Regions from separate parts of the Desulfitibacter alkalitolerans DSM 16504 genome, predicted to be linked through region 2. Evidence: riboswitches for the same ligand, from Rfam matches in the RefSeq annotation. Region 2 holds a riboswitch; the other holds the start of a gene.
What was found. A riboswitch is a leader RNA that binds a small molecule or an ion and turns the genes downstream of it on or off. The one in region 2 is predicted to bind S-adenosylmethionine.

Region 1: linked by a shared signal. The riboswitch ahead of K364_RS0120470 (O-acetylhomoserine aminocarboxypropyltransferase/cysteine synthase family protein) and the one ahead of K364_RS0102620 (pyridoxal phosphate-dependent aminotransferase) in region 2 are both predicted to bind S-adenosylmethionine.

The regions. Positions count from the first base shown of each region.
Region 1 is NZ_KK211105.1:164,885-173,225, reverse strand. It holds gene thrB (homoserine kinase) at 1-597, opposite strand, end outside; gene thrC (threonine synthase) at 611-1,660, opposite strand; gene K364_RS0120480 (homoserine dehydrogenase) at 1,661-2,956, opposite strand; gene K364_RS0120475 (ACT domain-containing protein) at 2,971-3,426, opposite strand; gene K364_RS0120470 (O-acetylhomoserine aminocarboxypropyltransferase/cysteine synthase family protein) at 3,548-4,828, opposite strand; SAM riboswitch class I at 4,901-5,000, opposite strand; gene K364_RS0120460 (TRAP transporter permease) at 5,129-7,348, opposite strand; gene K364_RS25880 (DUF1850 domain-containing protein) at 7,341-7,898, opposite strand; gene K364_RS0120450 (TAXI family TRAP transporter solute-binding subunit) at 7,901-8,341, opposite strand, start outside.
Region 2 is NZ_JHVU01000024.1:59,175-67,515, forward strand. It holds gene grdH (betaine reductase selenoprotein B) at 1-1,238, opposite strand, end outside; gene K364_RS0102605 (glycine/sarcosine/betaine reductase component B subunit) at 1,250-2,557, opposite strand; gene K364_RS0102610 (trimethylamine methyltransferase family protein) at 2,946-4,334, opposite strand; gene K364_RS0102615 (TetR/AcrR family transcriptional regulator) at 4,878-5,531, shown strand; SAM riboswitch class I at 5,624-5,724, shown strand; gene K364_RS0102620 (pyridoxal phosphate-dependent aminotransferase) at 5,802-6,980, shown strand; gene K364_RS22600 (cupin domain-containing protein) at 7,105-7,482, opposite strand; gene K364_RS0102630 (NAD(P)-dependent malic enzyme) at 7,544-8,341, opposite strand, start outside.

The DNA.
Region 1 (8,341 bases), on a different contig from region 2:
CAGGCTTGTACGACTCATATTATATACAGCATCATCCATTGGTACCTTTGCAGGTAGAGCGTTCCTGGCCTCTCTAGTAGACAACTCATAGTCTGGTATTGCAACCACCGTAGTTAAACCAGCAGGCGGCTGGATTCTTCTATAGATAATTTCTTCATCAAATTGTGCACTTATTACAATTCCTCCAATTAATGCTGGAGCTACATTATCCGGATGACCTTCCATGCAGGTTGCCATATGAAGGAGTTGGTCATAGCTTAACCTGGAGCCGGTAATATAATTAGCGGCTACCATCCCTCCAACAATTACTGAAGCACTGCTTCCTAAACCTCGAGCCATGGGTATATTGTTTTCTATTTTTATTCTTAGACCTTTTGGCTGGTGGCTAACCCTTTGGAATACCCTTGATGCAGCCTTATAGACTAGATTTGAAGTGTTTCTTGGTACTTTTTCTGCTCCATCTCCCTCGACCTCTATAACTAGATCATTACCTGTCTCCACCATAGCTATATAATTGTACATATTTAAGGCCATTCCCAGGGTATCAAACCCCGGCCCCAAGTTAGCAGTAGTGGCAGGTACTCTCAGTACTACCATTATATCTCCCCCACTAACTATTTATTATATCAAGAACAGCTGATTTTTGGGCAGGTATTTTAACAGGCTCGGCAATTTGCTTGATGGCGTTTTGTGGATCCTTTAACCCATGACCAGTTAGTACACAAACTACAGTATCACCACTTTTAAATAATCCCTTGCTCTTATATTTTAAAACCCCTGCTATTGAAGCAGCTGATGCAGGCTCGGCAAAGATACCCTCTTTTGATGCCAGGAGCTTGTAAGCAGCTAGGATTTCGTCATCAGTTACACTATCTATAAGTCCTTGTGATTCGTTTATGGCATTTTTTGCTCCCTGCCAGCTTGCCGGATTTCCTATCCTGATGGCAGTTGCCACAGTTTCAGGGTTTTCAACTACTTGATTTTTCACAATTGGTGCAGCTCCTGCAGCTTGGAAACCTAACATTTTAGGACAGCTGGCATTTTTCCCCGCATCATAGTATTCCTTGAACCCTTTCCAATATGCTGTAATATTTCCGGCATTGCCTACTGGAATTGCCAAAAAGTCAGGTGCCCTTCCCAGGGCATCGGAAACTTCAAAGGCTGCAGTCTTTTGACCCTCAATTCTATATGGATTTAATGAATTAACAAGGGTTATAGGGTATTCATTTGTAATCTCTTTAACTATTTCTAGTGCTTCGTCAAAATTACCTTCTATGGCCAGAACCTGTGCTCCATAAATCAGTGCCTGGGCAAGCTTGCCAAGGGCTATGTTCCCATCAGGTATTAAAACAATACATTTTAAACCACAGCGCGCAGCATAAGCCGCAGCGGCTGCAGATGTATTTCCAGTAGAGGCACACATTATTGCCTTTGATCCTTTCTCAACTGCCTTGGCTACTGCCATAACCATGCCCCTATCTTTAAAGGAACCAGTAGGATTTAAGCCCTCATATTTGAAAAACAGGTTTAAATCCAGCTCTTTGGATAGGTTTTCACTTTTAACTAAAGGGGTATTTCCCTCTAATAGTGTAACAAATGGTGTATTGCTTGTTACAGGTAGATATGCTGCATATTCTTTAATTAAGCCCTGCCAATGCATTTACTTGTTTCCCCCTTCGACACGAATAACATTTGAAATGGTGTCTACTATAGACATACCACCAATAATTTGTAAAGCATCTCTAATACTATTCTCATTTACCTTATGGGTAATCAATACTATTTCAGCCTTGCCATTTTTACCAGTGCTCTTTTGTACAACTGAAGCTATACTGACATCATGATTGCCAAAAACGCCTGCAATGCTGGCAAGTACTCCAGGTTTGTCAGCAACCTTAAGTCTTAAATAGTATTCACTTTGTATTTCACCAATCTTAATTATAGGCTTTTCTTCAAAACATGTACAGGAAATTCTTCCGGTAACACCATATACAATGTCTCTAGCGGCGGCCACTATGTCTCCTACCACAGCACTTGCTGTGGGCATCTCACCTGCACCCCTGCCAAAAAACATGGCTTCACCAATGGCATCACCTTTTATGAAAATGGCATTGAAAACATCATTTACAGCGGCCAGGGGATGATGCTTTGGTATGAATGCCGGATGAACTCTAACTTCAACGTGACCATTAATGCTGTTGGCAATACCTAATAGTTTAATAACATAGCCTAAATCCCTGGCATATTGAATGTCTTCAGCTGTTATTTTAGTTATACCTTCTACATAAACATCTGAAAAGGTTACCCTGGTGCCAAAAGCTACAGAAGCTAGAATGGCTATCTTTCTTGCTGCATCATAGCCTTCTATATCAGCTGTTGGATCTGCTTCTGCATACCCTAAATCCTGGGCCTCCTTAAGAACCTCACTAAAATCAGAGCCCTCCTGGGTCATTTTAGTTAATATATAGTTGGTGGTCCCATTAATAATTCCCATAACCTGCTCTAATCTATTTCCTGCTAAACATTCTTTTAAAGGTCTAATAATTGGGATGCCGCCAGCTACACTTGCTTCAAAGAAAAGATCACTATTCTTGTTTTGAGCCGCTTCAAATAATTCCTTTCCATGAATGGCAATCAAATCCTTGTTAGCGGTGACAACATGCTTGTCATTATCTAAAGCTCTAATGATATAATCCTTGGCAGGCTCAATACCACCCATGACCTCCACTATAATACTAATCTCAGGATTGTCTAGTACATCCTCAGGCTTATCAGTTATAACTCCATCTGGCAATGTTATAGATCGCTGTTTTTTAGTGTTGTTCACCAGAACCTTTGCCAGCTCTACAGGTTTGCCAACCTTTTTGGTAATACTATCCTGATTATTTTTTAAAACCTTTGCCACACCAGTACCTACTGTTCCTAGACCTAATAAACCAACTTTAATTGTGTCCATGAATATTTCCCCCCTTATGCCTGTCCAACGAGTTCAACCTTTACAACTCCAGCCAGGTCACTTAGATTTTTAAGTAATTTATCTAATGAAACACTCATTTGAGCTATTTCTACGGAAATAGTTACATGCCCTACACCTTGTAAAGGTATATTCTGGTTGATGGTCAATATATTAGCATTAGCCCTGGCAATGGTATTTAATACCTGTGATAAAATACCTGCCCTGTGTTCTAAAAGCATTGACAAGCTAACTATGGTGCCTTTAAGAGGGTCTTGCAGTGGAAAAACACCATCCCTGTATTTATAAAAGGCACTCCTGCTTAATCCAACCTTATCAACTGCCTGATTAACTGTTTCAACCTTCCCCTTGCTGATTATATCCTTGGCCTGGGCTGTTTTTAAAATTGCTTCAGGGAGAATGTCTGCTCTTACAAGGAAAAACTTTTGTTCATCATTGTCTCTTTTTGACATCATATCCTCAAACCCCCTTGATGTCCATGGTTTAAAAACAATTATCCATATATGATAGACATTATAACACCCCCATTAAGGGGGTGCAAGCTGAATTTTATATAACTTTAGTTTTTGTAGATTATTTTTGACTAGCCTCTAATGCATTGTCAAGGTCATTAATTATATCCTGCACATCTTCAATTCCTATTGACAAACGTATCAGGTCATCACTTACACCACTAGCTAATCTCTGCGCTGCAGTTAGCTGTTGGTGTGTTGTGCTTGCTGGATGGATAACCAGAGACTTGGCATCTCCAATATTGGCAAGCAGGGAAAATAGCTTCAGATTGTCAATAAATTTTTTACCTTCTCCAATTCCGCCCTTTATGCCAAAGGTCATTAAAGCTCCGTAGCCCCTTGGAAGGTAGTGCTGGGCCCGCTCATGATATGGGTGGCTCTTAAGGCCGGGATAGTTTACCCAGCTTACATGGGGATGGTTTTCCAGGTGTTTTGCTGCTGTGAAAGCATTTTCACTGTGCCTTTCCATTCTAAGGTGAAGGGTTTCAATTCCCTGAAGCAGCAAGAAGGAATTAAAAGGGCTGAGACTGCATCCTATATCCCTTAAAAGCTGAACACGTGCTTTAACTATATACGCTGCTGGCCCACATACTTCAGTATAGCTCACCCCATGGTAACTTGGATCTGGTTCAACAAGTCCAGGGAACTTTTCCATATTCCATTGAAACTTGCCAGAATCTACAATAATTCCGGCAATGGATGTACCATGTCCACCAAGAAATTTGGTTGCAGAATGTACAACTATATGTGCCCCATGCTCAAAGGGACGGCATAAATATGGGGTGGCAAAGGTATTATCCACTATCAGAGGTATGTTATGTTCCTCGGCTAGTTTTGCTAGAGCTTTAATATCAGGAATATCCATTTTGGGGTTGCCAATAGATTCTATATATAGACACTTTGTTTTTGCAGTAATAGCTCCAGCCATTTCAGCAACTTCAGGCTTAACCATGGTTACATCAATGCCTAGTTTTTTCATGGTCACTGCAAATAAATTAAAGGTTCCACCATAGAGACTGGCGGATGATACAACATGGTCACCTGAGCTGCAAATATTTAGAATAGCAAGGGTAATTGCAGCCTGGCCTGAGGAAACTGCTAAAGCCCCTACCCCTCCTTCTAGAGAAGCTACCCTTTTTTCAAGAACATCAGTAGTAGGATTCATTATTCTTGTATAGATGTTTCCTGCTTCCTCCAGGGAAAAAAGTCTAGCGGCATGGTCAGTATCTTCAAATAAGTAACTGGTGGTCTGGTAAATTGGCACTGCCCTGGACAGGGTCTCTTTGTCTGGAACATGCCCCTCATGTAGTACTTTTGTGTTAAAATTAAAACTGTTGCTCATGGTTTATCGCTCCTTTTGTTGATATAAAATTAGCCTCTTCCATAAGAAGAGGCTATTGACATCCTTGACTCTATCTTATCTATCAGCCTTTTTTGGCTGCAGGATTTAGCACCTTCCCCCAGGGGGTTGCCGGGTTTCATAGGGCCAGTCCCTCCACCACTCTAAATAAGATTGTTTATTAAATTACAACAAACTATACATCTAATTCGTTAAATTGTCAATATTATTTAGAAAGTAATTTTACTAATTTTTTATGGTAGGTAGTGTTAAAATCGGTAATTCATTGAATGTCAGCCCAGTTTATGCAGGTAAAGATGGTTCATTTTTTTTGTTTCTCTTTTTTGTATATAAAAGTTGGGAAATATATATTGATACGAATACTGCAGCTCCTAATAAATCAGTAAATAAATGGGCGTAGAGTAAACCCAAGCCTGCAGATACCAACAGGGCCCTTTCGTACCAGAAAAGTTTTCTTTCTATAAATCCAGCCATTGCTGTACCTATACAGAACATTCCTAAAATTGCTGTGCATATTGCAAGAATTGTTTTAGATACAGAAGCTGCCTCTAGTACCAGAGCTGGAGAGAGTACAAACATATAAGGCACAAGGAAAGCTCCTACTGCTATTTTTACAGCGATTATACTGGTTTTAAAAGGATTGCTTTGAGCAATACCTGAACCTGCATAAGCAGCTAAAGCAACTGGAGGAGTTATGTCAGCTACTATTCCAAAGTAAAAAACAAATAGGTGAGCTGCTACTACTGGAACAGTATCAAAGGCAAGTAATGCAGGAGCAGCCATTGTAGCTGTGATAACATAATTTGCAGTAGTAGGTAAGCCCATACCAAGGATAATACTTGCTATCATTGTAAAGAACATTGTTAAAAAGAGTTTATTTTGGGCTAACTGTAATATGCCTCCTGCAATTCTGAGCCCCAGGCCTGTTAATGTAATAACGCCAACAATGATACCAGCACAGGCACAAGCAGCAATTACAGGTAATGCTTTTCTGGCAGATTCAGATAAAATTTCTAAGAAAACAATTAGTGTTAGCTTGTATTTGACTTTATCATATTTTTTTACTATGAAGGCCAGGATCATGACAATCAGGTTTATTCCCAATGCCGTATAAATACCCCACATGGCAGCCTGCATTGGAGACCTGCCCACAGATAGGATATAAATTATAGCTATAATAGGTAGCAGAAGATAACCTCTAGTTAGTAATAAACTTGAAAGACTTGCTAATTGACTCTTTGGAACACCCATAATTCCAATACGTTTTGATTCATAGTGAACAAAAATAAATTGGGCTAAAAAAAACAGCAGTGCAGGTATAATTGCTGCTTTTAATATTTGTGCATACTGCAAGCCTGTAAATTCAATCATAAGGAAGGCGGCAGAACCCATTATAGGAGGCATTATCTGTCCACCTGTTGATGAAGCAGCTTCAACTGCTGCAGCAAATTCTGGCTTATATCCTGATCTCTTCATCATTGGTATTGTAAATGCACCATTCCCAACAGTATTAGCAACTGAACTCCCTGTAATTGTCCCAGAAAAAACACTTGTCAATACCCCTACCTTTGCAGTTCCTCCAGTCATCCACCCTGTCATAGACATTGCCAGATCACTAAAAAATTCTTCTAGACCTGTCTTTTGTAGTATTACTCCAAACATCATATATAAATATATGAAGGTTGCTGATATAGCAATAGGTATGCCTAATATGCCTTCCAAGCTCAAAAAGGAGTGGGAAATAATCCTCTCTACACTAAATCCCCTATGATCCAAAAAGGGCAAATGGGGGCCGTAATGAGCATAAAACAGCATAAATGTAGCAACCATAACAATTGGTATACCAATAACCCTTCTAGCGCCCTCAATCACAAGCAGAACAGCAGTACCTGCTACTATAAAATCTGTTTGATTATACATTCCTACACGACTTATTATTTCTTGGTAAAAAAAGAAATGGTATAATCCTACCCCGAAGCCTAATAAGCTTAAAATAGCATCGGAAATTGGAATAGATTTATATTTTTTACTGAAGAACTTTGAAATGTGTATGAGCAGAATTACTATTATTGAAGCTGCCATTAGAGGTAATTTAATTTTACCATCAACAAAAAATAGTATAACAATTGCAAGTAATACTAAAGTGCTGATCCAGCTAGTTACTCCAACCTTTGGCTTATCCTTTTTATTTGCTGGATACAATAAAAAAATTAGTCCTAAAGCAAGAGCGAGATGGAATCCCCTTTGCTGGTTAGACGGTAAAGTTCCCAATATTGCAGTGTATAAATGGAATACGCTTAAGGATATGGTAGTTAAAAAAATAAACCATTTCCAGAAAAAAGGAACTTTTTTACGGTAGTTATAACCTGAATCATATTTTTCTAGTATTTCTTCTGTATCTACATTATCCTCTATTACCAGCTCTTGATTATATTCAACTGATTGAAGACTTTTCATTTTAGCTTCAATCTTCATCTTGTCATGTTCTGTTTTGTTAGTCAATCTTAAGCCACCTTCCTTTCCAAAAGCTTCCTATTAACGGCTTCACGTGGACTTCTACATAAGCACCTCCTTCAACAATATCTAATAGTCTTATAGTATCTTCATCCTTAAAAATTAGAGTGTGATCTGCAATTACCTGACCTACCCTTAAAGGAATGACATCAAAACGTCTATTCTCATAAACTATTCGATAATAGTTCTCTTCCACAATGAATTTAGTGGTTTCTGTAGCAGTTGTCTCTGGTCCTACAGGAAGATTTGCTCCAAAGGAATCATAAAGCATTTCTTTTAATGCCAATGTACTTTTATCGTACACCACAAAGATCTCGTATACAGGCTGCTTTGTGACTGAATGTATATATTTAAGTTTTATTTGGTCACCAACATTTAGATTTTTCTCATATAAAAGCTCACCTGTATTATGATTGACTATTTGCAGTACTGTCCTATCATTGAAATAATTAAATGTTAAAATAGTAACAGCTATAATAATAAGCATTTTCAGGCAAAGAGCACCAGTTAAGGTGCTCTTTTTGGCAGACAGTTTCATATTTACTCAAGAATACCCTTTTCTTTAAAATATTTAGCTGCTCCAGGATGAAAGGGAACAGGGTCAATGCCTAAAGTAGCATTATCTAAAGTAATCTGGTCTCCCCTTGCATGGGTTCTGGCAATTTGCTCTGTTTGTTCATACATAACCTTGGTCATTTGGTAAACCAGATCTTCTGGAAGGTCATTTGGAACATATAATACAGCCCATTGAGATACTGTATATGCTGTTTCATCCTGCCCTTCGTAAGTTCCACCAGGAATTTCATAGGGTGAAAAGGTAGGGTCAGCTTCTAAAAGTTTATTTAAACCATCACCTGTGATATTGACAATATTAACAGGTGTAGACGTTGTCACATCAACAATATTTCCAGCTGGGACGGCTAATACAGCAAAGGCAGCATCTAAGTGTCCGTCTTTTAGTTTCATAGCAGCATCTGTAAA
Region 2 (8,341 bases):
TAGCGTAGCTTCCATTGTTCTTCCTTTGGGGTATTTGGATTGCCCAGGGGATAGGGAATGGATATGGTTGGTACCATTCTATTAGAGCCAACTGTCTTAGCAATTGGAAGCAAATTAGCCATTGTTACAATTGTAATGCCTTTTCTTTCTATTTCCTTGTTTATCGTTGCACCGCAACGCGTACAGGTGCCTCAGGTGGCGGTAAGGATAACAGCGTCCACACCAGCTGTAACCAATTCCTCAGCAATTTCTTGACCCATACGCTGGGCTTCTCCCTGGGTGGTACCTGTACCTACAGTAGTATAGAAATAGTCATGGACCTTGCCAATCTTGCCTTCCCTTTCATACTGTCTTAATGCATCTAAAGGCACTACCACATTTGGATCAGCATTTGCAGCTGCCGGGTCATAACCAGCATGAATTGTTTTGTACTTTCCTGCTTCAAACCTATCCAGCTTTGAAATATCATATTTACCCCATTTGGTAGCAGAAGCAGATTGAATTCTATCTGGATTGTCAACTGGAACTATTCCACCGGAAGTAACAAGGGCAACAGTTGCCCTGCTTAGATCCTTAATAGCAGGAGCTATTGGCACAAGGTCTGATTTTGGAATTGGCAGCTCTGTTTCAAAAGGCTGTCCAGTAACTTTTTTAATAAGCATGTCTACAACCCTGTCAGCACTTCTTACTGGAGGGTTAGTCCATGTTTGATGGCGTTTTCCACGACCAAAGTAGCCTTCCTCTTTTGCTGGCTTAAGCTCGTCTCCTCTAATAATTTTATCTCCAAAGGAGGCCATTTTTCCCAGGTCTTCTTTCATTTTACGAGCACTATTTCCACCTTCAAAGATATAAACATCTGATCTAAACATGTTCACCGCTGGGTTTTCCACATTCATGGACGAAATCACTGGCACGCCAAATTTTTCGTGAACTACTTTGCATATCTTCCCACACGCTGTTCCATATCTACCTGCCAGAAATGCAGGGCCCGCAAAAAACATGTCAAACTCCTTATCCTTCAGAAATTCTAGGATAGTGGCAACCGCCTCTTCTTCTCTGGAACCCATGAAGTTGTCACCACATATAATTGTATGTGTAATCTCAATTTCTTTTAGGGCTTGATTTAAGCCCTGGGCAGGACCCACCAGACCATCATGAATAGTTGGCGCATAATCCGCCTTGTCCTCTCCACCAATCTGACCAAAAAACTGATTAATATAGTGAATTCCCTTTTTCACAATTCCACCTCCTAGTATTCAACACAAATCTTGTAGTAGAGTCCTGTGTTTCCATCTGAACAGAACATGGCGTTGTTTTCCATTATTACCGATCCATCTTCCTTGACACAACCTTCCCAACCACCAGCTAAACCGTCTCTTGCAAGGGCTTCCAGTTCACCGATGACTGTTGGCATTGGGGGAAGCTCAATTATCTCTGATACATTACCAGTAGATACTATTGCATCTGCTTTTTCATCTAGAGCTACCAGGGGCTGTGATCTTCCGTCTCTACCAGTACACTCATTAGTTATGCCAACTGTCTTTACTCCACCATTTTCAAGTTCCACGATGCACTGAATAAAATCAGCATCAGGGTTTCCATAGCCTTCTTCAGCTACTATTGCCCCATCGGCACCTAGTGTTGTAGCAAGTTGTCTTACAAAAAGAGCTGACCTTGTTTTTTCCTCAAGGTTAACATTCAGGTTTGACATTATAACTCCAAGGAAATTGAGTGTTTTTCCGTGTTCTTTATAGAGTCGTTTTATAGTTTCATTGTTGACATGTTCATATGTGGACATTTTAGAGGAGCATGGCATAAAGCTTCCAGATATAATTGCCCCGTCAAGTATTTCATTAGGATGCATGAATGTAGGCAGCATATGGTTAGAATCCCAACCGTATACAAGGGCATTATAGCCATTCTCTTCCATCTGGGATTGGAGTTGAAGCACATATACTACTGAGGGAAGCTTTTGAACTTCTGCTGACCTTTTAGTTACTGGCTCAAGTTCATACGTTATTATCTCTTCAGGCTCTTGATCAGCAACACATTTGCCTATATATTCTGCCAGCCTCATACCTGCCCATCTCAGGGCATGGTTCTTTTTTTGCTGTTCACGCTTCTCAAATTCTTCATCAGTATCTGCCACCAAACAGATATTATTGAGCTGGGAATATATAGTGTGCTTTGCCCCAGGACCGCTCATATCAATTAGCCCATCCTGGAAGCCTCCCCAGTGCTTTCCTACTACAAGGACGCAGCTTCCCTTTAAAACATGGGTCCTACCGCTGCCAGCCATTACAAGCTCATGGGTTACTCCTGGAAACATTACTCCCCCTGAGACCTTGCAGCGAGGTTCTATGGCCTCCTTAACTGGAACAATTCTTACTTGATCTCCAGGCCTTGCCAATACCAGATCAGCTTCAGTAATGTGTTCATCTTCCCTGACAACCTGTAGGGCTTCTTCTTTGTTGATGGTTAAAACCCCATTAGCATAAGATGTTTTCGGCCCGAAAACAATTTCCTTTACAAAAAAGTTTCCGTGTTCAAGTTTCATTTATTTAACAGCTCCTTTCATGTTGTTCCATTCTTACTTTTTTTGTTCAGCAGCATAAAAAAATTAAAGCATTGTCTGAATTGTTTGTTTAAAAGTTTATCATAGTTTTCTAAACATGTATATATTTTAAACATGTTTATATTGCCTTTAAGTCTATGTATTTAAACTTTAAATATATATAAGAAGAATCTATTTAATCTGTCCATAGCTTAATATTTAGTTTGAGCATTACTTATATGACTTATAAAAAATATTATTTATTATTATTGGTAACATATGGGATTTAATCAGCAGTTAAAACACACTTTCTCCTTGTGGGCTAAAATGGAAAACCTAATAAAAAAAACCGCACAATGAATGCACGGTTCCTTTTCCAAGACAATTTAAATTATTTATGTTCCATGTAGCTTCTTATTGCTCTTTCCACATCTTTGTCCAGGAAATTAACTTCTTCAGATAATCTCTCTTTCATCTTGATCCTTGCCCTTGCTGCTGTATCATGTCTTTCTATTCCCCATACATCATAGGCAGACCTATCTGATAGGCTGGCAGGGAAAAACTCACTTCTATGATGCTCAAAGGTATGCATGGATGTTAAAAACTCGCCTCCTGGACCAACTTGCTTTATCAAGTCAGCAGCCAGGGTGTCTTCATTTACAACAATTCCTTTTTTAATTCTTTTAACCATTCCACAAACCTCTTCATCTATCATAAACTTTTCATAACTCATTGCGTTGTAATATTGTAAAATACCTGCCGCGTGTAATACAAAGTTTATACCTGACAAGGCTGTACCGAGCATAACTGCTGCTGCTTCATAGCTGGCCTGATTGTCAGGAATTTTGGAATCAGTGAGAGAGCCCCCGCCTCTAACTGGTACCCCATAGTATTTTGCCAGCTGGGCACTTGCACTGATAATCATCATTGACTCAGGAGCACCTATGGACAGACTTCCATATCTCATTGCTGTAATTGATGATGCAGCTCCATAGACAACTGGGGTTCCAGGATTAATTACCTGGGTCAAGACCATGCCCGCAAGGACTTCAGCATTTTGTACAGCTATTGTGCCTGCAAGGGTAACAGGGCTTGTAGAACCTGCCATTGCCAAAGAAGCTGTTATAACCGGCTGCCCGGCTTCAGCGTATTCCACAAGGGCTGCCAGCATTCTCTCATCATATTTTAAAGGTGTTAATGAGTTAATCAGAGATATCATAACCGGTCTTTGGGCAACAAACTCTCCACCAAAGACCATCTTTGCTATTTCTATAGTGTCTTTTGCTTCCTCTTTACCAGAAGCACTTCCCATAAATGGTTTTGGTGAACATTTCAAAAGGTTATAGGTCATTTCCATATGCCTGATATTTACAGGTATATCATTAGGCTCTACCAATACTCCCCCTGTAACATCAAGATAGGGGCTGCTGCCTGCCAGCTGGGCAAACTTTTTGTAGTCCTCCAGCAAAGCCTTTCTGTTCTTACCATCATCCATAACAAAGGGCGCACCATATCCAGGTGCTAGACAGATGTTGTCCCCTCCAATTATAACATCTTTCCCTTGCCTACCATAAATGGTGAATTCCCTTGGAACAGCTGCTAGATGCCTCATTATTTGTTCCTCAGTAAAGAAAACCCTTGTGCCCTGCACCTTAAAACCAGCCTTTTGAAAGTAATCTAACGCAGGCACGTATAAAAAGTCTATACCAGTATTAGTAAGAATATCCACAGACGACTTATGAATTTGCTCCAGCTGCACCTCACTTAACATCTTTTGCATTTTTTAAGACCCCCTGGTATTTTTATTAGATTCGCAGATTATACAACCCCAATTTTTTTGAAATACTATGACTTCTTAACTTCTTCACCTAAGGCTTTAATCAAAAAATACATCATGACAATTAACCTTTTGTCCCATTTTAACACTCCTTAAAATATTTTGTTAGTTTAAATATATCTAATTTTCTTGCACTTTAAAGCAAAATACACTTTATTTTATCCGATGGTTAACCACCACTAAGACTCCACCTGAAGACAAGAATCCTGTTTATGGCATTTCTATCTTCCTTTTGAAAATAGAAACCTTTAATCATGTATATATTTTAACATAAACATGTTTATTTAGTAAGCATATATATTTATTATATTTTGATTATTTTATTAATTAGTCTGGTATTATCCAATACATTGTAAAATTTAAAACAAAATCTAAAATTAATCTGGATGTTATAAAAACCTGGATGTTATTTCAATATTATTGTATCATTAACTTATAAATGGTATAATTTATAACTAATTTATGTCTTTATATCAAGAGGGAATTATGAGAGAAATTCAAAAGCAAAGAATGATGCGCTACTTTATTGATGGAGCATCACAAATCATTGAAGAAGAAGGCATTGGTGGGGTAACAGTTAGAAAGGTAGCTGACCTGGCAGGCTATAATAGTGCTACCCTTTATAACTATTTTCAAAACTTAGATCACCTTGTTTTTTTTGCATCCATGCGGTTTCTAAAAGAATATGCCCAGAGTCTGCCTAGCTATGTCAAAGAGTCAGCCAATGCCCTTGAGAGATATTATCGCATCTGGGAAGCATTCTGTTTTCATTCTTTTAACAAACCTGAAATCTATAATGCTATCTTTTTTACAAAGCTGGATATTCCCCTGGAAGAATCTATTAAGGTTTTCTATGAACTATATCCTCAAGACCTGGGAGAACAACCCCAAGAGCTATTGCCCATGCTTTTAAAGCAGAATATATATGATAGAGCCAGAACCATTGTAGAGGCCTGCGTAAAGGAAGGCTTTATAAATGAGGAGCATATAGCAGAGGTAAATGAAGCAGTATTACTTATATATCAAGGAATGTTAACCAGGATCATTAACAAGCAGGTTGATTATTCTGTTGAAGAGGCGGTGGAAAAGACCATGGGCTATATTAGAAAAATAATCTATGCTTATCAGTTAACAGACTAATCAAATGACAATACCTTATACAACACCTTATCTATCATAATATCCTTGACAAATAATAATAAAGCGTATAATATATCATAAAACTAAATAAATTCTTATCAAGAGTGGTGGAGGGACTGGCCCTATGAAGCCCGGCAACCCCTATAAAGGAAGGTGCCAAATCCTTCAGTATTTTTATACTGAAAGATAAGATGCGGATGCTTATAAAAGAGCCTTTCTTATCGAGAAGGCTCTTTTTTAATAATAAATTAACAAGGCGGGTGTATGGATATGAAAAGGTTTTTAGCTGACAGAGCCTCTGTTTTAGGAACAGAGGCAGCATTCGAGGTTCTTGCAAAAGCAAAGGAACTTGAAAGGAGCGGAATAAAGGTTATTCACATGGAAATAGGCGAGCCTGATTTTTCTTCCCCTTTTAGAGTTATAAATAGCGCTATTACAGCGATGAATCAAGGCAATACAAAATACTGTGCAGCCGATGGTCTTATTAATGCTAAAGAAGTAATTGCTAACCATGCAAGCAGACTTAGAGAGATAGAATTTACTCATGATGAAGTTGTAATTACTCCTGGAGCAAAGCCTATCTTATTCTATTCAATGCTTGCATGTATTAACCCGGGAGATGAGGTGATTTATCCTAATCCTGGCTTTCCTATATATGAATCATTAATTCATTTTTGCGGGGGCAAACCAGTTCCTGTTCCAGTAGAGGAAATGAATGATAATTTTTCCATAGATATCAATAAGCTTGAACAGCTTATATCAGATAGAACCAAGATGTTAATACTTAACTTCCCACATAATCCAACTGGTGGAATATTAAAGAAATATGACCTGGAGGAAATTGCTCACCTTTGCATAAAAAACGACCTTTTAGTTATTTCAGACGAAGTTTACAACAAGATATACTATGATGAAAAACCCATTTCAATAGCATCCTTACCTTTCATGAAGGAAAGAACTATTATTGTTGATGGTTTTTCAAAAACCTTTTCTATGACTGGTTGGAGACTAGGTTTTGGTCTAATGCCTAAAGAACTTATCCCCCATATTACTCGATTAATAATTAATAATTACAGCTGTACTCCACCCTTCATTCAACTGGCTGGAATTGAAGCATTGCTTAATTGTAGTAGTCATACTGAAGAAATGGTCAAGGAGTTTGCAAAAAGAAGAGATATGCTTGTTAAAGGATTAAATTCCTTATCAGGATTTTACTGCCATAAACCAAAGGGTGCTTTTTATGCTTTTCCAAACGTTAATGGTACTGGAATATCTAGTTCTGTCCTGGCCTCTGAAATATTAGAAAAGGCAGGAGTAGCAACTATAGATGGAGCTTCTTTCGGAAAATACGGACAAAATCACCTTCGTCTTTCCTATGCAACATCAATGGATAACATTTGTGAAGCAATTAATAGAATTGATATGTATCTAACCAAAAACAATAAATAATCTTATTTAAAACTCAGCGAATAAAAAGCTAACTATCTTCACTGCAAAAAACACACAAGGGATATGTAAAAACAGCTATTACACATCCCTTAATTTATTAGAATGGGCCTCATCCTCTAATTAATTATTCCTTGATCTTTTTCACTAACTCGTCAGGCAGTGCAGGTATGTAAAAGCAGGCCATTTTCATGCTTTCGGCTGAATAGTTTTTACACTGATGCTGTACTCCCGCCTTGGCATAAATAACTGAACCAGGCTCTAAATCATAATGCTTGTCTTCTATGATGGCTTCTCCCCTGCCTGTTATTATCAATATCATCTCGTCTACAGGGTGGATGTGAAAATCAGTCTGTCCTGTAAGTGGATAAAGTGTTGACATTAAAAAGGTAAAGTTCTCCATTTCCTCATCCTGTTGGGGTGTATATACCAGCTGTAAATTGCGCATGTTTGGTTCTGGTACAGTTTTGCAAGCAATCTCAAATACTTTTTTAACAAAATCCATGGATAAATCCCCCTTGATATTTTTAATTATATTTTAGTTGTTAATCTGTTGAACATTAGACCTAAAGCCTGGCAACTCCTGATCTTCTTGCAGCAACAGCTACCGCCTCAGCCACTGCAGGAGCAACCCTTTTATCAAAAGCACTAGGTATTACGTAGTCTGGATTCAAATCATCTGCCGATACTAGCTCGGCTATTGCATAGGCAGCTGCTAGTTTCATTTCCTCATTTATATCACTTGCCCTAACATCTAAAGCACCTCGGAATATGCCAGGAAAAGCGAGAACGTTATTAACTTGATTGGGAAAATCAGACCTTCCTGTACATACCACCCTGGCACCTGCTTCGTAAGCTAATTCAGGCATTATTTCCGGGACAGGGTTGGACATAGCCATGACAATAGCATCCCTGGCCATTTGTGAAATCATTTCTTTTGTAGCAATGTCTGGGCCTGATACTCCAATGAAAACATCTGCATCAACCAGCGAACCAGCTAAGTCACCAGCAAATTTTTCCTTGTTTGTAACCCTTGCCATTTCTTCCTTTATCCAGTTTAAACCCTCTCTGCCCTCATAGATTGCACCTTTTCTATCACACATAATTACATTGGAAACTCCTAGGCCCAGCAGCAGTTTAATAATTGCCACACCTGCTGCCCCAGCCCCAGCAATAACTACTTTAATATCTTCTAGCTTTTTATTAACAATTTTCAGTGCATTAATTAGAGCAGCCATGGTTACTACAGCGGTGCCATGCTGATCATCATGAAATACTGGAATATCAAGCTCCTGCTTTAACCTTTGTTCAATGGTAAAACAGGCTGGCGCTGCTATGTCTTCCAGGTTAACTCCACCAAAGCT